4 regions of the Ensifer sp. M14 genome follow, and region 2 is predicted to be linked to each of the others. Evidence: predicted binding sites of a transcription regulator. Region 2 holds the regulator's gene; each other region holds the start of a gene.
The links. The regulator LexA, encoded in region 2, represses DNA repair genes until DNA is damaged. The targets are predictions, from matches to a motif close to TGTTCNNNNTGTGTTCNG.

Region 1 (5,505 bases), 2.7 Mb from region 2:
AGCGCCTCGGCACCACGTCGCTCTACGTTACCCACGACCAGCTCGAGGCGATGACGCTGGCCGACCGGCTGGTGGTGCTGAACGGGGGCCGCATCGAGCAGATCGGCCGACCGCTCGATGTCTACCATCGCCCGGCCTCGACCTTCGTCGCGAGCTTCATCGGCTCGCCGGCCATGAACCTGATCAAGGGCCGCATCGAAGGCTCGCGCCTTAATGTCGGCAGCTACCGGATCGAGCTTGGCGACCGCGGCCCGGTCGATGGGCCGGTGACCGTCGGCCTGCGCGCCGAGGATCTCAGGCTTGCCGGCGTCGGCGAGGATGGGATGCTGTTCCAGGTCGACTATGTCGAGGAACTCGGCGCGCAACGTCTCGTCCACGGCACCATCGAGGATCAGGCGCTGACCCTGGCGCTTTCTCCCGAAATCCCGCTGTCAGGCGATCTTGCCGTGACGATCGCGACTGACCGCCTGCATTTCTTCTCGCCCGACACCGGCAAGCGACTGGAGCGCGGTGCGTCCTGCGCCAATACTGGCGAAAGCGTTCGCCCCCTCAGCCTGGAGCCGGCATTGTGATCGAAGAGACTGTCAGCATCCTCTCAGTGCCATCGCAGGAAACGCGCGCCGGTTTCACGACGATCGAGCGCTCGATCGTTGCCCATGACGCCGTTATGGCGGCGTTGCCTGAATTGAACAGCATCGAAATCGGCGGTGAGCCGTCATCAGCCAAGCCGCTTGCCTTCCCGTTCGCCGTTGCCGCCTGGAACCTGGAGCGCTGCCTGTTTGCGCCGGAAAGTGCGGCACATCTGGCGGCAACCGCAGCACCGGTCGTGCTGCTCTCGGAGATGGACGATGGCATGGCCCGTACCGGCCAGCGTCATCCGACCGCAGAGGTCGCAGGCATCCTTGGGATGCAATACGCCTATGGCGTCGAATTCATCGAGCTTGGCTTGGGCTCCGATACGGAACTGGAATTCTGCAAGGATGACTTCAACGAGAAGGGTTTTCACGGCAATGCGCTGATGGCATCAGTGCCGCTCGGCCGACCGTTCATGCTCCGCCTCTGGGGCGAACGGCTCTGGTTCATGGATGGCGGCGACCAGCCGCGTGTCGGCGAACGCTTCGCCATCGGCGCCGTGATCGAGACGCAAGCCGGGCCCTTCGTTGCCGTTTCCACCCATCTCGAAAGCGCCACCACCGCGCCCTATCGCGAGCGCCAGGTCAAGGAACTGATCGATGTGCTTGACGAGGCCTTCCCGGCCATGCCGATCCTGATCGGCGGGGACCTCAACACCGGCAACCATGCCGGCGGCGATTTCGAAGCCGAAGGTCTGTTCGCTCTGAGCGCCGCGCGCGGCTTCATCCGCCATGGCGGACCGCTCGATGTGATGACCACCCGCCCCAGCCTGATCACACGTTGGCCGGAGCGGGCGATGAAGCTCGACTGGTTCCTGTCGCGGGGGCTGAAGATCGGCGAAAGCCGGATCATCCCATCGCTCGACGCAAACGGCCGCCCTCTCTCCGATCATGATCTCATCACCTGCGTCGTCGGGGGCTTCGAGTAGCCTTGCCTAAGGCGGGTCCGCATTCTACATGTTGCGGGCTTTTTCAAACGGGGACGGGAAGATGGCGAAAATCGTCAATGTCGGGGTCCAGATGGACCATGTGTCGGGCATCAACATCGCGGGCGATTCCACCTTCGCGATGAGCCTTGAGGCACAGGCCCGCGGCTACCGGCTCTTCCACTACACCCCGGAGAAGCTGTCGCTGCGCGACGGCAAGGTCTTTGCGACCGCGCAGCAGATGACGCTGCGCGACGTCAAGGGCGACCACTTCACGCTCGGCGAGCCGGAGCGGCTCGATCTTTCGACCATGGACGTGATCATGCTGCGTCAGGATCCGCCCTTCGACATGGCCTATATCACCTCGACCCACCTGCTCGAGCGCCTGCATCCGAAGACGCTTGTCGTCAACGACCCGGCCTGGGTGCGCAACTCGCCGGAGAAGATCTTCGTCACCGAGTTCGCCGACCTGATGCCGAAGACGCTGATTACCCGCGACGCTGCCGAGATCGCGCGGTTCCGTGAGGAAATGGGCGACATCATCCTGAAGCCGCTCTACGGCAATGGCGGCGCCGGCGTGTTCCACTCCGCGCGCGACGACCGCAACATGTCATCGCTGCTCGAAATGTTCGGCCAGATGTTCCGCGAGCCCTTCATCGCGCAGGAATACCTGCCAGCGGTGCGCAAGGGCGACAAGCGCATCCTGCTCGTCGACGGAGAGCCGGTCGGTGCCATCAACCGCGTGCCGGCAGAACACGACGCCCGCTCCAACATGCATGCTGGCGGCCGGCCCGAGCCGACCGAGCTGACGGCGCGCGAGAAGGAAATCTGCGCCCGCATCGCGCCGGCGCTGAAGGAGCGCGGTTTCCTCTTCGTCGGCATCGACGTCATCGGCGACTACATGACCGAGATCAACGTCACGTCGCCGACCGGCATCCGCGAGGTCAAGAAATTCGGCGGCGCCGATGTCGCCAGCCTGCTGTGGGACGCGATCGAGCGCAAGCGCGCGTAGCGCGTAACGCTTGGCGCGCAACAGCGTGAAGCGGGTTTGCGATAGCGACATGGACGAAAACAGGGGCTCGCCTTAGGCGAACCTGACGGAACGCGAAGGGTAGCGCGCTGCTTCGCCCATTCATTCGGCCATTGTTGTCCGGCGCTTTCGCCTCATAAGGGGTGATCGCCGTTGAACGCTATGTTCTATTATTGTTCTTGTTTTTGTACGTGTTCCGTGCAAGATTTTCCGCTGCAACCAAAAGGGTTGCGGCGGCACGGCGGGCCGCCCCGTTGAAAGAGGCGGTCATGGTTGCGCGTGTCAGTACGATTGCATTCCAGGGAATAGAAGGTGTGCCGGTCGACGTTCAGGTGATGGTCGCACCGGGGCGGGTTGGCATGCAGATCGTCGGGCTGCCAGACAAGGCCGTCGCCGAAAGCCGCGAGCGGGTGCAGGCAGCCCTTCATGCATCCGGTCTGGCGCTGCCGGCCAAGAAAGTCACCGTCAATCTCGCGCCTGCGGACCTGCCGAAGGAAGGCAGCCATTTCGATCTGGCGATCGCGCTCGGCCTGATGGCGGCACTCGGCGCCATCCCCGGCGATGCGCTGAATGGCTATGTGGTGATCGGCGAGCTTAATCTCGACGGCACGGTTGCTGCTGTCGCCGGCGCGCTCCCGGCGGCAATCGGCGCCAACGCTGTTGGGAAAGGGCTGATCTGCCCGGCGGAAAGCGGACCGGAGGCAGCCTGGGCCGGCGCCGACATCGATATTCTGGCACCCCGCAGCCTGATCGCCATCGCCAATCATTTCAGGGGAACACAGGTTCTCTCCCGGCCGGAACCGGCCATCCGCGCCGGTGCTGCCGACCTGCCCGATCTCGCCGACATCAAGGGGCAGGAGAGCGCCAAGCGGGCGCTCGAAGTGGCCGCCGCCGGCAACCACAATCTGCTGATGATCGGACCGCCGGGTTCGGGAAAATCGATGCTGGCCTCGCGCCTGCCGTCTATCCTGCCGCCGCTGACGCCGGCCGAACTGCTCGAAGTCTCGATGATCCATTCGATTGCCGGGCAGCTTCCGGGCGGCAAGCTGTCCGACCGGCGGCCGTTTCGCACCCCGCACCATTCCGCCACCATGGCGGCGATGATCGGAGGCGGCCTCAGGGCCAGACCCGGCGAGGCATCGCTTGCCCATAACGGCGTGCTGTTTCTCGACGAGTTTCCCGAGTTCACGCCGCAGGTGCTGGACGCGTTGCGTCAGCCTCTGGAAACGGCTGAATGCATCATTGCCCGGGCCAATCACCGGGTCAGCTATCCCGCCGCGATCCAGCTGGTGGCGGCGATGAACCCGTGCCGGTGCGGCATGGCGGGCGAGCCCGGCCGAAGCTGCGCCCGCGGCCCGCGCTGCATGAGCGATTACCAGGCGCGCATCTCCGGCCCGCTGATGGACCGGATCGATCTGCGCGTCGACGTACCGGCCGTCAGCGCCGCCGACCTGATCCGGCCGATGGCGGCGGAGGCAAGCGCGGCCGTGGCAAAACGCGTCGCCCGTGCCCGTGAACTGCAGATTGATCGTTTCATCGCGCTCGGCAGCCGCGAACCATCTAGCAACGCCCGCTGCTCGACGGCGATGATCGAGCGCATTGCCGAGCCCGATGCGTCGGGGCTGCAGTTGCTGCGGGACGCGGCCGAGAAACTGAAGTTTTCCGCACGCGGCTATCACCGTGTCCTGAAGGTCGCGCGCACGCTTGCCGATCTCGACGGAGCCGCAACCGTCGGCCGGCTGCACCTCGCCGAGGCGATTTCCTACCGCATCGCCGGCGAACGATTGCAGGCGGCCGCGTAAGGCTATTGTTGCCCGCGTCGTCTGGGACCGCAGGTACGCATGTCTGCGCCCTTGCTTTCCATGCTGCTTGCCTGACGTTCATCTTCGGGAAAAAGGGCGCCGCGGCGCCCTTTCGTTCGTCATCTGCAAAAGCTTACGCACCCAAGCCTTCAAAAAGAACCGTCGAGAGGTAGCGTTCGGCAAAGGACGGGATGATGACGACGATGTTCTTGCCGGCGTTTTCCTCGCGCTGGCCGATCTCGATGGCGGCGGCGAGCGCAGCACCTGAGGAGATGCCGACCGGCACGCCTTCGAGCCTGGCGACGAGCCGCGCGATCTCGACGGCTTCACCGCTGTTGACGGTGACGACTTCGTCATAAATGCCGGTGTCGAGGATGGCGGGCGCAAAGCCGGCGCCGATGCCCTGGATCTTGTGCGGGCCGGGGTTGCCGCCCGAAAGCACCGGCGATTCCTCGGGCTCGACTGCGATCACCTTGATCGACGGCTTGCGCGCCTTCAACACCTGGCCGGCGCCGGTGATGGTGCCGCCGGTGCCGATGCCGGAGACAAAAATGTCGACTGCGCCGTCGGTGTCGTTCCAGATTTCCTCGGCCGTCGTCTTGCGGTGGATTTCCGGGTTGGCGGGGTTTTCGAACTGCTGCGGGATGATAGCATCCGGCAGAGTCTCGACCAGTTCCTGTGCCTTGGCAATCGCCCCCTTCATGCCCTTGGCGCCCTCGGTCAGCACCAGTTCGGCGCCGAGCAGCGCCAGCATCTTGCGGCGCTCGACCGACATCGTCTCCGGCATGGTCAGGATCAGCTTGTAGCCCTTGGCGGCGGCGACGAAGGCAAGCGCGATACCGGTGTTGCCCGAGGTCGGCTCGACCAGCGTGGTGCGACCGGGTGTGATCTTGCCCTGCGCTTCCAGGCTCTCGATCATGGCGACGCCGATGCGGTCCTTGACCGAAGCGATCGGGTTGAAGAATTCGAGCTTGGCGAGAAGGTTGGCCTTCACGCCCTTTTCCTTGGCAAGCTTGTCGAGCCGCACGATGGGAGTGTCGCCGATCGTTTCCGTGATCGAGGAATAGACGCGGCCGCGGCCGGGCTTGCGCGTGTCAGACATGAAGTTTCTCCCT
Region 2 (5,505 bases):
ATTCTTCCAGCGACTGCGGTGCGGAAAACTGCGGAACGGGTGCCGCAAGGGCTGTCACCGGGCTGCTTGCATCGAGCGACGATTTGGACGGGATGGTGAGCGTGCCGAGCTGATTGCGCATCGGCTCATTCGAGGCAACCATCACGCCGGTCGCGATCTGGCCCTCCGGCATTACGCCCGGGCTCCGGTCGCCCTTCTTGACGTAGGACGCCATGAGATAGGGCATGTCGTTGCCTTCGAGCGGTGCACGACCGACATATTGCACACGAACCTTGGCACTGCCCTTCTGCTTGATGTCGAGCAGATCCGCCGTCTTCGAGGATACGTCAATGATCCGGCCATATTCATAGGGGCCGCGATCGTTCACCCGAACGATGACGGAGGTGCCGTTTTCAGTATTGGTGACGCGCGCATAGCTCGGCAACGGGAATGTCGGGTGGGCCGCCGAAAGATGGAGCTTGTCGTAGACCTCGCCATTGGCGGTCAGGCGTCCATGGAAAGCCGAACCATACCAGGACGCGACACCGGTCTTGTTGTAGCCGAAATCTTCCTTCGGCTGATACCACTTGCCCTTGACCTGATAGGCTTTACCGACCTGGAACCGGCCACCGCCCTTCGGGATGTTCTTGCCGGTAGCGACACGGGGGCTCGCCTTCACGCCATAAACCGACTCGGCAAAGTATTCTTTGCTCCTCGGCTTGCTCTTCTTGATACTGGACGTCGATCCGCACGCCGCAAGCGTTGCGCAAAGCACGGGAACCGCCGCAAGGCGCAGTCCCTTGATCAGATATGCCGCATTTTTACTGGATGTCATCTGTCCCACAACATCATTCGAACAAGCCGTACTCGAAACCTTCCACTCTTGCCCCCAAGCGGAAATCTCGGCGTCCCGAAACGGGACAGTCGATTAATCATGACAGCAACAAGGCAAAATTGCGAACCGGCGGACAGCCCGCCGCCCGAAATCTCCGGTTATGGTTTACGAATGGTTATCGAGACGGAAGGGCAAGCTGACGCGCTCAGAAAATCTTGCCGCCGACGCATGTTAAATCTTGCAAAGTGACAAGCCTTCGCGCAATAACGCCCTGCCCGGAGGAGTGGCCGAGCGGTTTAAGGCACCGGTCTTGAAAACCGGCGTGCGTGAAAGCGTACCGTGGGTTCGAATCCCACCTCCTCCGCCATCAACTGTCTCATTTCTTGCCATTCAATATCGTGCTCGACCGCAAGGTGAACGTTTTGGCGGTGTCCTGTTGTCGATTTGGCGTGCGCACGCCCTGCCGTCGCGCCAGTGTTCAAGCGTGCATTTGGAAGGCGGCCGCCAGGTCTGCTTGCCATCCCCGAGGATTTGAGGGAAAGTCTGATTCCGGCCTATCGAGGCCTGGGCAATCTCCCGCAACTGGAGAAATCCATGCCTCTTAAACATCTGACGACAGCCGCTTTTCTCGCCCTTCTGACCCTTTCCGGATGCGCAAGCACTGGTGACGCCAACACGACCTACGCCCAATGGCAAGGCCCATCGCCGGTGCCGGACCCATCGGCAGCAAGTCCCGGCGGCTTCCGTCTCAGCTACTGAGTTGCAGTCGTTGTTTCTCGCCATAGAAAGTGTCAGCCCGTCTGCCCAACCGCCAATTCTTGGCGCAAGGTCCGAAAAGGTTGAGCTGGGGCTATCGAACGCGATCGGGCACCCCACCAATCTCGATATGACAAGGGTTGCGAACGCTCCAACCGCTCGATCCGGCTCGCTTGAAAGCGAACTGAAAAGCGACTTTCGACCGGGCTCCGGAGACTTCCGGTAAAATCGCCGTGATACGGCTTATGGTAACCGAAAACGTTGACTCCCGCTTCATTAGGGCGCCTTCATATGTGGTCATCCAACAGTTGAGGAACTGAGCGATGCCCACCTTCATCATAGAGCGTGAAGTACCCGGAGCCGACAAGCTTAGTCAGGACGACCTCTGCGCGCTGTCGGCGAAATCCAACGCGGTCGTTGCAGATCTTGGCGTGCCCTACACATGGATCACCAGCTACGTCGCCGGCGACAAGATTTATTGCGTCCACGAGGCGCCAACCGCCGACGTTATTCGCGAACATGCAGAAAGAAGCGGATTTCCGGCCAACAGGATCACCGAAGTCGCCGCCGTGATTGGGCCTACGACAGCATCTCAGGGTCGCGGCAAATAGCCGAATCGGTGTTACAATCACACCAGCGGAACACTGACTTCATTGCAGGCCATGCCGCCCGCCCGAACCAATGCGCACCGAGCGCCGTCATTGACTTCCGGCCGTATCAATGCACGCTAGTCCGCCGGTCATTCGGCGCCCACAAGGGCTCCCCGGCACGCCTTTCCAAGGAGACGATCATGGCAAAAGGTCAAGTGCGAAGCAACCGCGAGGTTAGAAAGCCCAAGAAGGACAAGACCGTCAAAGCCGCCGTTACGCCAGAAGGCTCCCAGGTGAAGCTTGCAGGCAGCAGCTTCTCTTTGGGCAAGAAAGACAAAAAGTAAGGCAGCCGCTCCGACTTCGTGAACCAAATACGCCTGTACGTTTTATCAGTGGCCAGTCGGACGGGATGTGCACGTCTCCGCACATCCTGGGCGACTGGTCCCGCGACGAGAAACCAGAAATGATGCCGGCTCCGCAGGACACCCGACCGGCGCGTGAACCTTCCCGCAGACACAAGGAACACTGCGGGCGGCGGCACTTGCCAATCGTCCCGATTGCAGCCGCGAAGATCGATCCGCCGCCAGCCATGCCGCCTGAGGTCGATGCCGGAGGAGTAAAAAACGCCCCGAAACGCTCGCTCTTCCCGCCAATCTTCGTGTCTTCGCGGCCACAGCTTGAAGGGTCGTCATCGTCTTTCGCAAAGAACTGTTGAACACCGCGCGGTACGCGGTCTGCTTGCTGGACTCCGGAACGAAAGCACGGTTCACATCGTTAACCAATCTATCGGCACCACTTCTGACCTAGCGGACGTCCATCGTGCTTGCAGCCTTGCTTATCGCCTCGATTATCGCATCGCCCCACATCGCCCTCAGCGCGGCCACGGTCGACGACCTGCAAACCGACTTCGAATTGGCCATCCCCTGCCAGCAGATCGACGGTCGGAATGTCTGGAAAGGCTCGATCGCCTATTATATCCAGTCGTTCGTCTATCAAGGCGACACGCCGGTCGCGACCGACGCGGCAGATGCGGTGCTGCCGGAGGACAACTCGGCCGAGACCGTGAAGGAATTCGAGGACGCCTGTTCTGCAACGCAGCCGGCTTGAAACGCCCTCTCCTTCTTTGATGCCCGCCTTGCAACGGCTTATTGCCGAGCTATTCCCACTCGCTTCCGTTACTGGCTGCGCATCCGTGCGGCGGCAGTCCGTTGCCGAAGGTGCGCTTTAGCCGGCCACAACCCCACTGGCGGACCGGCCCCGGCATCATCGCGTTCAATGCGATGCCGACTTCATCGAACGGGCTCTGCCTGTTGTCGACGTATTGATACCAGCGAAACCCGAGGACGACGGTCGTTGCGATGACGATCGTCAACAGGATTCGAATCATCTTTTTCATTGCACCCTCATTCCGTGAAAAGCGCGAGGCATAGCAGCTCCGCATGGCATGCCCAGCACCGAGGCAGCCGATAGGCGCACAATTGATACAACATTCACCGAATTTTAGGCACTTGCGGAACACATATGGAACAGATAGTGTCTGTTCTTGATTTGTTTCACGCCTCTGGAGCGACTTGCCATGCTGACCCGCAAGCAACAGGAATTGCTTCTTTTCATCCACGAACGCATGAAGGAGTCTGGTGTTCCGCCATCCTTCGACGAGATGAAGGATGCACTCGACCTGGCATCGAAGTCGGGCATTCACCGGCTGATTACGGCGCTCGAAGAACGTGGTTTCATTCGGCGCCTTCCCAATCGCGCGCGCGCGCTTGAGGTCATCAAGCTGCCGGAAGCTTACGCGGGAAACGCTCAGCCGCGTCGCGGGTTTTCACCAAGCGTCATCGAGGGAAGCCTCGGCAAACCTCCTGCGCCCGCCCCGGCTGCCGCAAAAGCGCCGCCGGTGGCAGACAACAACTCCGTCTCGGTTCCGGTCATGGGCCGTATTGCCGCCGGCGTACCGATCTCGGCGATACAGAACAACACGCACGATATTACGGTGCCGCTCGATATGATCGGCAGCGGCGAGCACTATGCCCTTGAAGTGAAAGGTGATTCGATGATCGAGGCCGGCATCTTCGATGGCGACACGGTGATCATACGCAATGCCACCACAGCCAACCCCGGCGACATCATCGTCGCGCTTGTCGATGACGAAGAAGCGACGTTGAAACGCTTCCGGCGCAAAGGCGCGTCGATTGCGCTCGAGGCGGCCAATCCGGCCTACGAGACACGCATCTTCGGCCCCGATCGCGTCAAGATACAGGGCAAGCTCGTCGGCTTGATCCGCCGCTATCACTAAGCCAGATGACGTTGGCTGTCTTCCTGCTGGAAGGGCCTTCTTATGCTTGAACGTCTCGCCACCTCAAGGGGTAGCGAGACGGAAGTGATCAAGTCGAGCGCTTTAAGCACTCGACAATTTTCATTCGTGTATGGAGTACTCGCCCAACTCGCAGAGGTCCTGCGTGTCTTCGGTCGTATCGAGACCGGAGCCTTCCTCGAATTCGAAGCGCATGTCGTATTTGCAGACATCGCGTCCGTCGGCGATGGTAATTTCCATGCTCTCGCCCGGATTAAGCACCTGCCGCCCGAAGACATCGTCTTCCCACTGGTCGACGCCGACCGGCGACGTATAGAAGTTCGTCAGTACGGCTTTCGTCTTGTTCTTCAGCTGAAAGACGAGATCCTCAGCACTTGCGGTGGCCGTCGTTGCGGCAAAAATGGCAAGAGCGGTCAGGGCGATCTTACATTTCATTTTATGTCATTTCCTCCATTGTCGGTTTTGTTTGACGCTAGCTATACGGCTCGCATCGACGGAATATTCATTCCTGAACCCGTCTAGAGACAATTATCCTTGCACTGACAATACAGGCAGAATCACCATTTCGGGGTACGTCGCCGGCAAACCAGATGCGCGCACGATTATTGGCTGCGCCGACGCGTGAAGCGCACGCGCGGACGGCGGATTGCCTAGGAAAAGCAACCGTCCTTGGCGGCGAAGCAGTAGCAAGCAGACTTCGCCACAGCTGCGCCAGGTGCGCCCGGAACTTGACGGCCCGCGAAGCAGGGCACAACCGGCAAGCGCCGGAATCGACAGGCCACGTGATATCGTCGCGGCACAGCCAGCACGGTGGAATAAGATGGCGGTGCAATCATGCATCGGATTTGTAGCGATTGTCGCTCGCCCATCGAGGGCGCAGGTCAGCGCGTCAGGCACAAAGGGTGCGGGTGCAATCTTATAAACCGCATACGGACGGAGACCGGATCCGATGCTTATTCGAACCATGGCTGCCTTTAACCCGACCGCACCGGACGATCGCACCGTTGCCTTTCGACGATGGCAGCCTAGTT
Region 3 (5,505 bases), 450 kb from region 2:
GCCTTTGAGCGCATGGTCGCGTGGCGCTATCTGCGCTCGCGGCGTAAGGAAGCCTTCATTTCGGTGATCGCCGGCTTCTCTTTCATCGGCATCATGCTCGGCGTGGCGACGCTGATCATCGTCATGGCGGTGATGAACGGCTTCCGCACCGAACTCATCTCGCGCATCCTCGGCATCAACGGCCACATGATCGTGCAGCCGATCGATGGCCCGCTCAACAATTATGCCGAGCTTGCCACGCGCTTTTCCGGCGTGAAGGGCGTGACGATGGCGATCCCGCTCATCGAGGGGCAGGTTCTGGCGCAGGGCGTCAGCGACAGCTCGACCGGCGCTCTCGTGCGTGGCATCCGCGCCGACGACCTCGGCAAGATGAAGTCGGTCTCCGACCATATCCAGTCCGGCGATCTCGTCGGCTTTGCCGCCGGCACCGGCGTTGCGATCGGCTCGCGAATGGCCGATCAGCTCGGTATCCAGGTGGGCGGCACCATCACGCTGACATCGCCGAACGGCGACGTGACGCCCATGGGCATGAACCCGCGGGTCAAGGCGTATACGGTTTCGGCGATCTTCGAGATCGGCATGTCGGAATATGATTCGTCGATCATCTTCATGCCGCTGGAGGAATCACAGCTCTTTTTCAACGCAGAGGGGCTGGCGCAGCAAATCGAAATATTCGTCGAGCATCCCGATATGGTCGATGAATTGCGCAAGCCGGTCGAAGATGCCGCCGGGCGGCAGATCTTCATCACTGACTGGCGCGACCGCAACAAGACGTTCTTTTCCGCGCTCGAGGTCGAGCGCAACGTGATGTTCATGATCCTGACGCTGATCGTTCTGGTCGCGGCACTGAACATCATCTCCGGCCTGATCATGCTGGTGAAGGACAAGGGGAGCGACATCGCCATCCTTCGCACCATGGGGGCGACCTCCGGGTCGGTCATGCGCATCTTCTTCATGACCGGGGCTGCGATCGGTGCGGCGGGAACCGTAGCCGGTGTGCTGCTTGGCGTCGTCGTCTGCCTGAATATCGAGTCGATTCGCCAGTTCTTCTCCTGGATTTCAGGTACGACGCTGTTCAGCCCGGAACTCTATTTCCTGAGCCAGCTGCCGGCGGACATGAACGCCGATGAAACGATCCTCGTGGTCGTCATGGCCCTCAGCCTGTCGTTCCTTGCCACCATCTTTCCGGCATGGCGCGCCTCGCGTCTCGATCCCGTGCAGGCCCTGCGGTATGAATGACAAGGACAACAACTGAATGAATGCGCGCGTGGCACTGCAGCTTTCGGGCATCGAGCGTACTTACGGGCAGGGGGACACCTTCCTGTCGATCCTCAAAGGGGCGGACTTCACGCTGAAAAGCGGTGAAACCGTAGCACTGGTGGCACCGTCGGGCACCGGCAAGTCGACGCTGCTGCACGTTGCTGGCCTCTTGGAGCGCCCGGATGGCGGAAAGGTCGTCGTCAATGGCGTGACCTGCGACGGTCTCAACGATGACCGGCGGACGGCCATCCGCCGCAACGAGATCGGCTTCGTCTACCAGTTCCATCATCTGCTTCCGGAGTTTACCGCTCTCGAAAACATCATGATGCCGCAACTGATCGCCGGGCTCGGCAAGGCTGAGGCCGCCGAACGGGCAAGGGCGCTGCTCGATTATATGCGTATCGGTCATCGCGCCGATCATCGCCCGTCGGAGCTCTCGGGTGGCGAACAGCAGCGCGTGGCGATTGCCCGCGCCGTCGCCAACGCACCGCTGGTGTTGCTGGCCGACGAGCCGACCGGAAACCTTGATCCGGAAACTGCAGGCTATGTTTTCGAGGCACTCGAGGCCTTGGCGCGTCAGTCGGGTCTGGCAGCTCTGATCGCCACGCACAATCACGAGCTGGCATCGCTGATGGACCGGCGGGTGACGATCGAAGACGGAAAGGTCGTCGAGCTGAAGTAACGCTGAGCGCGTTTGCGGCTCAAACGGGTCCGTGCAAATGCTCCACCGCTCTGCCTCGACGCATTTCCTGACGAAGCCGTTTCGCAGTTTCTAGAGGGTGAAACAGACAAAGCCGGTGTTGAATGCGACGGCCGATATCGAGAACATCCCGCTTTGAAGCGTCTTCACTGAAGGCGGATCAGAGGTTCCAGAATCAAAGTGCTGGAGGGTCCTGAGTGCGTTCTTCCGAACGCCCGTGCCCAAGCGCCGGCTCCATTGCCTAAGGCACGATGAGACCGCCTCGATAGTCGAGTTCATAAGCCTCTTCGCCATCCACAAAGATAACCTCCCGTCCGGAAAAGTGCTCCGTATCTCCGCGGCTGTTGTCGATGTAAGTGCCGTAGGCGTGCCGATATTGCATTCCCCCGAGGAAATGCCGCTTTTCGCGATACATGGTTTCGAGCGCTGTCTTGATGACGATGCCGGCGCGCTCCGCATCGATCAGATCAGGCCTGACAACGTGACCGAAATAGTTCATGACCCAGCGGGTATCGTCCCCGAACCAAACGGTTTCCTGGCCGGCAAAATCCGTTCCACCGAAATAACTGTCTAGATACCGCCACCGGTCGCGCTGATAGCCGATATCGCGCGCCCCTGTGCGCGAAGGCGGCTGCGCGGTACCGCCACCGACATACGCCTTCGATTTGGCTTCCACGATGAAGTCCTTGAGCTCTTCGGTACTGGCCATGAGAACACCCTGTTTGTTCACACGCAGCATGCCGCGAGACGTCATTGATGCAAGAACAAAAACAGAACAAAAGATTCGATTACTGGATGCCGCAGGCGTGCTGTCCGCGGTCGTCGTTCCAGTCCTTGAGCAGCACCAATTCGCCCTTGACGCTGACGGGTTTGTCGTTGGATTTGCCCTTGCCGGTCAGCACATTCAGGTCACACTGCGACGTGTTGCTGGGATCAAGCGTGTCGTAGGAGGCGTAGGTGTAGCCGGCGACGACGAAGTCGAAATTGCGGTAGGCGATCGTCAGCTTCTGTTCCCATCGGTCACGGCCGACCGCATCATTGTGCGTGGTAATCACCAGCGAGCCGTTCGGGAGCGCACTGACCGTCGGCGCCTGGCCGACCATGTCGTACTGCCCCCAGATCTTGTTCGGAATGGCTGACTTGAGCGTCAGCGGGCCGTCTTCGCCAGCGAGATAGATGTAAATCGCATTGTCCTCGTCGATCTCCTTGCCAGGTTTCACCAGCAGCGCCAGATCACTCGTACCGTCCTTGTCCCAGTCGCCGGTCGCAGCCGACACGATGCGACCTGGGTCGATTGCCTCAGCCGCGAAGGTGAGGGACGGAAGCAGGGGGAAGAGGGTCAGGGTCAGGCGTGCAATCATGTCGCTGTTGCTCCGTGTGGTTGCTCTAGTCATAGGCGCGATGGGCGAAGTGCTCAAGCTTTCGGTTAATCACCGCGCACGACGATTGCCGACGCGATTAACCATGCGCGGTGGAAAGCGGGCGCTCCGCTCAACAGTGATTGACGCGAGAACAAAAATGGAACAAAGTAAAAACATAACGGAAAAGGAGCCATGTTATGACTGATTTTGTTCGTGACCTCGCCGCCTTCACATCGATGGGCCTGTTCGTCGCCAGCATTGCCTTCATCGCTCTCGGGCTTTGATCTGAGGATATGTTTTCGAAGCGGCGTGACCCTGGCGCGGGGTCGCGCGATACCATACCGGCACTGCACCGTTGAAAAGAACGCTGGCCCACGTTGCAAAAACTGGACATGGCGGGTGAGAAACGGGATATCCTGACGCCCTGACAGGAATCAGGGTGTAAAGATGGCGGATCAAGGCGGCGCGGAACGGAACGAACAGACGGCTGCGGATCCACAGTTCGTGCATCTTCGTGTCCACTCGGCATTTTCGCTGCTCGAAGGGGCGCTGCCGATCAAGAAGGTGATTGGCAAGGCCGTGGCCGACGCTCAGCCTGCAATTGGTATCGCCGACACCAACAATCTTTTCGCAGCGCTGGAATTTTCCCAAAAGGCGGCCGAGGACGGCCTGCAGCCGCTGACCGGTTGTCAGCTGTCGATCGACATGGAAGACGAGGCCGACGGCGACCGCCGCGGCCACGCGCAGCAGCTGGCCAAGCTGCCCGCCATCGTGCTGATCGCGGCCACCGACGACGGCTACACGCGATTGGTCGATCTGGTCAGCCGCGCCTATCTCGGAGGCGAAGGCAGCCAGGTCACGAGAATAACGCGGTCGTGGCTGGTGGAGGCCGGAACGGATGGGCTGATCGCGCTTTCCGGCGCAAGCGGCGGCCCGATCGATATGGCCGTGAAATCCGGCTCGACGGCTTTGGCGGAGGCGCGCCTGGAAGCATTGCAGGACCTCTTCGGCGATCGGCTCTACATCGAGTTGCAGCGGCACGGCAACTTCGATCGCCGGCATGAGAGCCGGATGATCGATCTGGCCTACAAGTTCGATGTACCTCTGGTCGCGACCAACGAGGCGTTCTTTCCGGCGCCATCCGATTATGATGCGCACGACGCGCTGATGGCGGTAGCCCATAACGCCATGGTTTCCGACGATAGCCGTTTCCGGCTGACACCGGATCACTATCTCAAGAGCCGAAAGGAAATGGCGGCGCTTTTCGCCGACCTGCCCGAGGCGCTCGAAAACACGATCGAGATCGCGCGCCGCTGCTCGTTCATGCTGAAGACGCGCGGGCCTATCCTGCCCCGCTTCACCGGCGCGTCCGATGATCCGGAAGAGGCCGAGCGCGCCGAGTCCGGCGAGCTGCGCCGACAGGCGGAGGAGGGGCTCGACGACCGCTTGCGCAAGCTCGGCATGGCGCCCGGCTATACCGAGGAAGAATACCGCGAGCGGCTGGCGTTCGAACTCAGCGTCATCGAGCGCATGAAGTTCCCCGGCTACTTCCTGATCGTTGCCGACTTTATCAAATGGGCCAAGCAGCACGATATCCCCGTCGGCCCGGGCCGTGGTTCCGGTGCAGGCTCGCTGGTTGCCTATGCGCTGACGATCACCGACGTCGATCCCATGCGTTTCTCACTGCTGTTCGAGCGCTTCCTCAATCCTGAGCGCGTGTCGATGCCCGACTTCGACATCGACTTCTGTCAGGATCGACGCGAAGAGGTCATTCGCTACGTTCAGGCGAAATATGGCCGTGAGCAGGTCGCCCAGATCATCACCTTCGGTTCGCTGCAGGCGCGTGCGGCACTGCGCGACGTTGGCCGTGTGCTTGAGATGCCTTACGGCCAGGTCGACAAGATCTGCAAGCTCGTACCCAACAACCCGGCAAACCCGACACCACTGTCAAAGGCTATCGAGGAAGAACCGCGCCTGCAGGAGGAGGCGGAGAAGGAGCCGGTGGTCGCTCGCCTGCTCGATATCGCGCAGAAGATCGAGGGCCTTTATCGCCATGCCTCGACCCACGCCGCCGGCATCGTCATCGGTGATCGGCCGCTGTCGAAGCTGGTGCCGATGTACCGCGATCCGCGTTCCGACATGCCGGTGACCCAGTTCAACATGAAGTGGGTCGAGCAGGCTGGC
Region 4 (5,505 bases), on a different contig from region 2:
CGTCCAGCGCGCGCTTGCCGGCGGCCAGGGACAATTCCAGGTGCAAGCCTATCCGTTCCGCATGACGGCAACGAACATGGCCAAACACAGCAGCGACCCGAACTTCACATTCTGGAAGAACATCAAACAGGGCTACGATATCTTCGAAGCGACGAAACGCCAGCCAAAGGTATCGGTTTGTGGCGGTCGCTACGTCTTCAACACCGAGTTTGCCGATGGCGAGCCGACCGACCCGCTTGCCGCCTGCCCTGCTGCCGCGACGACGCCCGATGCCGGGCTGATGGCACGGCTGCAGACCGAGGACGCCAAGATCGCCGGCCTGGTCGCCAACCAGACCACTGCACCTGTCAATGCCTATGTCGACGGCGGCATGCACCCGAGCTTCCGGGCGCTGCTTGAGAAAAACGGTGCGGAAAAGCTGGCCGCCAAGATATCGGCAACTAAATACCCCATTAGCCGACCGGATGCGGCGCTGGCAGATCCCTATGCCGGCCTGTGATCGGTGGCGGCGGGAGATGAGCGGCAGCAAATGCGTCATTCGCCCGGTGGTCATCGAACACAGGTAATTGAGGTCCCCATGCGCCAACGTGACGTCTGTCGCCGATCCTTCCTCAAGCTTTCCGCCGGCCTGGCGGCGCTCGGACTGGCGGGGTGCGGCTCGACGCGCGAGCGGGTTTCGCAGCAATATGCCCCGATCCAGGAGCCCGTTCCGGCCGCCAACACCGTGCTTTCGGAGATGTATGGCGAACGGCCGGGAGAAACCTATCCCCTGCCGGCGATCCCCTACGAGAAGATCGACCCGCGATATTACAGGCAGATGGTTCCCGATCCGACGGGCGAGCAGCCCGGCACACTGGTTGTCGATGTCGGTAACCATTTCCTCTACCGCGTCTACGAGAACGGCCAGGCGATGCGCTACGGCGTCGGCTTAGGCCGGGCCGGCTTTGCCTGGGCCGGTCGCGGCGTCATCCAGTACAAGCGGCCGTGGCCGCGCTGGAAGCCGCCGAACGAGATGGTCGCCCGCCAACCGGAACTACAGCAGTACAGCATCGAGGCAGGCGGCATGGAGCCTGGGCTGAAGAACCCACTCGGCGCCCGCGCCATGTATATCTTTCAGAACGGCGAAGACACGCTCTACCGCATCCACGGCTCCCCGGAATGGTGGACCATCGGCCAATCGGTATCGTCAGGCTGTGTGCGCATGATCAACCAGGACGTGGTCGATCTCTACGATCGCGTGCCGAACGGCACGCCGATCGTGGTGACGGACCTGTCGGGCGGCGGCATGGCGGCGCAGCAGGTGGAGCCGCAGCCGCAGAACAACCTCCTGCCCGGCGAAGGCGGCATTCCCGGCGCACCGCCGCCGATCTATTAAGGCGGGCCCTATGTGGGAGCGGTCGGCGCTCCCACGGTCGAGATCTGGCCTCAGATCACGAGCAGCGGCGTTTTTCCGCGGACGCGGTTATAGAGATCGATCGCGTCCTGCTGCAGCATGCGGACGCAGCCGGCCGAAGCGTTCTTGCCGATCGAGCGCCACTGCGGCGATCCGTGGATACGGTAGAGCGTGTCCTGGCCATCCTGGAAGATGTACATCGCCCGCGCGCCGAGCGGATTGCTGAGGCCCGGATCCATGCCGCCAGCCTCAATGCCGTATTTCTTCAGGTGCGGCTGACGCGCGACCATATCGTCCGGCACCGTCCAGCGCGGCCACTTGCGCTTCCAGTGCACGACCGCCCTGCCCTTCCAGGCGCGGCCCTGCGCGCCGAGGCCGACGCCGTAGCGGATCGCCTTGCCACCAGGCAGCACCCAATAGAGGAACATCTTCTGGGTATCGACGACGATCGAATAGGCCGGCTCGCCGGTCGCGTAGGCAACCTCCTGCCGCAGGAATTCCGGTTTGATCGCACCGAACTCGACCGCCGGAACGTCATAACCTTCGTCCTTAACTGGACCGTAGATCGTGGCGTAGTCCAGCTTCGGCGCCGGCTCGTCCTTGCGCTCAGGCTCGATCGGAGCCTTCTCCGGTGGGTTGATGACGTTCTTGTTGGCCTTGTCGGCGGCTTTCACCTCGAGACCGGGCTTCGGGACCTGGGTACAGGCGCTCAAAATGGAGCTTGCGACCACTGCAAGCAGCGATCGGCGGGACAATTGAAAAGACACTGTTTTATTCCGGGGTTGGGGACATGCGCGGAGAGAGGTGTGCTGTTGGTCCCATTCGTGACCGAAATGTGGTCAAATCCGATCTCTTTGGTGGATGGTCCTCGCCGGTGGTTCGCGGCCGCCGAAGTGTTGCAAAATTCACTCGGTCGCGTGCGTGCGGGGTATCGATGCAGCCGTGCAGGAGGGATGCCCAAAGTCGGTGAGGCGAGAAAACACCAGGCAGAACAGATGATTTTACCGGGCCTTGCCCCTATGTGACGGCGTCCTTCCGCAGCACGCTTTCCGCCTCGCCGAGGCTCATGTCGAACACTTTTCTGCCGATCTCGAAGCCGAAGCCATTGCGGGCGAATGCGGACAGCTCCTTGGCCTTGCGCTTGTCATCGAGCTCGCCGCGCCGGAAAGGCCCGAACGCGCGCTTGCGGGCAAACACCACGGCTGCGTAGAGATCATCCGTCGCCTCAAGTGCGATCGCTGCTGTCTCCCGGTCTATACCTTTCACCGAGAGCTTCAGGGCAATCGCCCGCTTCGACTTACCGCTGCGCACCGCCGACTGGGTACTGAGCTGCGCGTAATCGGCGTCATTCAGCGCGTTCAGATCATAGGCGAACTTGACCGCAAAGTCGGCCACTGCCTTCACCTGTTCCGGACTGATATCCTCGAACTTCTGCCGCGCCTTCCGGGTGATTGCGTCGAACAATTGCTTCTCGGTCATCATCTGGCGCTCGAGCCGATAGACCGCCGAGTTGCGCGCCCAGGACAGCATGCGCGCGGTCGGCGTGTCAGACGGCGGCGCATCGGAGGACGGATTATCGGCTTGCAGATCGTTTGATGTCACGGGGCGGATGGGCTCGGTTGCAATGCGCTCGTTGGCTGAAGAGTCGCGGAAAGGCATAACCGCTAACACGCAGCTCCGGTAGTCGCCAGCAATGGGATTGATTGCCGCGCCGTCAGATCGACGATTTCGCGAACGGAAACCGCGGGTGCATTTTAGCTATTGCCAACGGGGCCTTTGCAATATGTCCCACGGCTGATATGTTCCTTATTCGTTCCTCGCCAAGAATCGCTCTTTTCGCGCGCGGGGATGCCTCGCATTACCCGGAGCGCCGCGCAACTTGCGCCGGCACTCGGCGCATGGGGTAGAATCGGCAAAGACTTACCGGGGACTTCGGCGTGGCGGCGGCCTATCTGGAAAAATTGAACGACCGACAGCGTGATGCCGTCGAATTTGGCGTCACCGCACCGGGCGAAACGATTGCGGGACCGCTGCTGATCATCGCAGGCGCCGGGTCGGGCAAGACGAATACGCTCGCCCATCGCGTCGCCCACCTCATCGTCAATGGCGCCGATCCGCGCCGCATCCTGCTGATGACGTTTTCGCGCCGCGCGGCATCCGAAATGGCCCGTCGGGTCGAACGCATCTGCGCCCAGGTGCTCGGCGCGAACGCCTCGGTGGCCACCGACGCTCTCACCTGGGCCGGAACGTTCCACGGCATCGGTGCGCGGCTGCTGCGCATCTACGCCGAGCAGATCGGCCTCAATGTCGATTTCACCATCCATGACCGGGAAGACAGCGCCGACCTGATGAACCTCGTCCGGCATGAGCTGGGCCTCTCCAAGACCGAAACCCGTTTCCCGACCAAAGGCACCTGCCTGTCGATCTATTCGCGGGCAGTCAATTCCGAGACGCCTCTCAGCGAGGTGTTGCGCGCGCACTATCCTTGGGTCTCTGGCTGGGAGGAGCAGTTGAAGCAGCTGTTTTCCTGTTACGTCGAGGCAAAGCAGGCGCAGAACGTGCTCGATTACGACGACCTGCTGCTCTATTGGGCGCAGACCGTCAGCGTGCCGGAACTTGCCGAGGATATCGGCAACCGCTTCGACCATGTGCTGGTCGACGAATACCAGGATACCAACCGCCTGCAGTCTTCCGTGCTGATGGCATTGAAACCAGGCGGCAGGGGTCTGACGGTTGTCGGCGACGATGCCCAGTCGATCTATTCGTTCCGGGCGGCGACCGTGCGCAACATCCTGGATTTTCCAGGCACGTTCACGCCGCCGGCCGATGTCATCACGCTCGATCGAAACTATCGCTCCACCCAGACGATTCTCGCTGCCGCAAACGGCGTGATCGATCTTGCCCGCGAACGCTTCACCAAGAACCTCTGGACCGAGCGGCAGTCGGCGGAGCGGCCCAAGCTGCTGGCAGTCGCCGATGAGGCCGACCAGGCGCGCTATATCGTCGAGAAGGTGCTGGAGAACCGCGAGGTCGGCATGACGCTGAAGCAGCAGGCGGTGCTGTTTCGCACATCGAGCCACAGCGGGCCGCTCGAGGTGGAATTGACCCGGCGCAATATCCCCTTCGTGAAATTCGGCGGGCTGAAATTCCTCGACAGCGCCCATGTGAAGGACATGCTGGCCGTGCTCAGGTTTGCCCAGAACCCGAGAGACCGCGTCGCCGGCTTTCGCCTGCTGCACATGATCCCGGGTGTCGGCCCGCAGACAGCCGGCAAGATCCTCGACGCGATTGCCGCTGACCCGGAACCGCTGACGGCACTTGTGGAAATCCCCGCCCCGCCGCGTTCGGGCGACAGCTGGACGGCATTCGTGACCCTGATCGAGGGGCTGCGCAAACAGGCCGGCGGCTGGCCGGGTGAAATAGCCCAGGCGCGCGAATGGTACGAGCCGCATCTCGACCGCATCCACGAGGATGCCGACACAAGAAAGGCCGACCTGCTGCAGCTGGAGCAGATCGCCGGGGGGTATCCCAGCCGCGAACGGTTCCTCACCGAACTGACGCTCGATCCGCCGGATGCGACCAGCGACCAGGCAGGCGTGCCGCTGCTTGACGAGGACTATCTGATCCTTTCGACCATCCATTCGGCCAAGGGCCAGGAATGGCGCTCTGTCTTCATGCTCAATGTCGTCGACGGCTGCATCCCCTCCGATCTCGGCGTCGGCACCACGCATGAGCTCGAGGAGGAGCGCCGGCTGCTTTATGTCGGCATGACGCGGGCAAAGGACAGCCTGACGCTGATCACGCCGCAAAGGTTTTTCACCAGCGGCCAGCACGCGCAGGGCGATCGCCACGTCTTTGCGGCGCGCACACGCTTCATTCCGGCAACCCTCCTGCAGTTCTTCGAGACGGCTTCCTGGCCGCTGGTCAGCGCCGCCGCGTCCGAGCGCAGCGCCCGTCAGATCCGCATCGATGTCGGCGCGCGCATGCGGACCATGTGGAAGTAAGGAGCGGCACGTGGCCGAGCCCAACGACACCGTCGAGGAAAGGCACCCTCCAGCCGATACGACAGGCGCGGAACGGCAGCGCAAGATCATCCACATCGATATGGATGC

Region 1: the regulator LexA is predicted to act here: its motif matches at 2,752-2,769, upstream of BLJAPNOD_RS01470 (YifB family Mg chelatase-like AAA ATPase).
Region 3: the regulator LexA is predicted to act here: its motif matches at 3,469-3,486, upstream of dnaE (DNA polymerase III subunit alpha).
Region 4: the regulator LexA is predicted to act here: its motif matches at 3,194-3,211, upstream of BLJAPNOD_RS29505 (ATP-dependent helicase).

Annotation. Positions count from the first base shown of each region.
Region 1 covers NZ_QJNR01000004.1:286,724-292,228, reverse strand. Annotated here, with positions in the region: gene BLJAPNOD_RS01485 (sn-glycerol-3-phosphate import ATP-binding protein UgpC) at 1-572, shown strand, start outside; gene BLJAPNOD_RS01480 (endonuclease) at 569-1,561, shown strand; gene gshB (glutathione synthase) at 1,623-2,570, shown strand; gene BLJAPNOD_RS01470 (YifB family Mg chelatase-like AAA ATPase) at 2,858-4,390, shown strand; gene cysK (cysteine synthase A) at 4,524-5,492, opposite strand.
Region 2 covers NZ_QJNR01000004.1:2,950,719-2,956,223, forward strand. Annotated here, with positions in the region: gene BLJAPNOD_RS14170 (septal ring lytic transglycosylase RlpA family protein) at 1-814, opposite strand, end outside; tRNA gene BLJAPNOD_RS14175 (tRNA-Ser) at 1,092-1,181, shown strand; gene BLJAPNOD_RS35620 (hypothetical protein) at 1,409-1,573, shown strand; gene BLJAPNOD_RS14180 (DUF4242 domain-containing protein) at 1,894-2,181, shown strand; gene BLJAPNOD_RS35625 (hypothetical protein) at 2,361-2,504, shown strand; gene BLJAPNOD_RS14185 (hypothetical protein) at 2,980-3,267, shown strand; gene BLJAPNOD_RS14190 (hypothetical protein) at 3,317-3,556, opposite strand; gene lexA (transcriptional repressor LexA) at 3,737-4,456, shown strand; gene BLJAPNOD_RS14200 (hypothetical protein) at 4,577-4,909, opposite strand.
Region 3 covers NZ_QJNR01000004.1:3,396,416-3,401,920, reverse strand. Annotated here, with positions in the region: gene BLJAPNOD_RS16560 (lipoprotein-releasing ABC transporter permease subunit) at 1-1,239, shown strand, start outside; gene BLJAPNOD_RS16555 (ABC transporter ATP-binding protein) at 1,256-1,942, shown strand; gene BLJAPNOD_RS16550 (DUF5680 domain-containing protein) at 2,202-2,669, opposite strand; gene BLJAPNOD_RS16545 (hypothetical protein) at 2,749-3,321, opposite strand; gene dnaE (DNA polymerase III subunit alpha) at 3,769-5,505, shown strand, end outside.
Region 4 covers NZ_QJNR01000014.1:177,454-182,958, reverse strand. Annotated here, with positions in the region: gene BLJAPNOD_RS29525 (murein L,D-transpeptidase family protein) at 1-499, shown strand, start outside; gene BLJAPNOD_RS29520 (L,D-transpeptidase) at 578-1,375, shown strand; gene BLJAPNOD_RS29515 (L,D-transpeptidase) at 1,426-2,160, opposite strand; gene recX (recombination regulator RecX) at 2,411-2,995, opposite strand; gene BLJAPNOD_RS29505 (ATP-dependent helicase) at 3,331-5,397, shown strand; gene dinB (DNA polymerase IV) at 5,408-5,505, shown strand, end outside.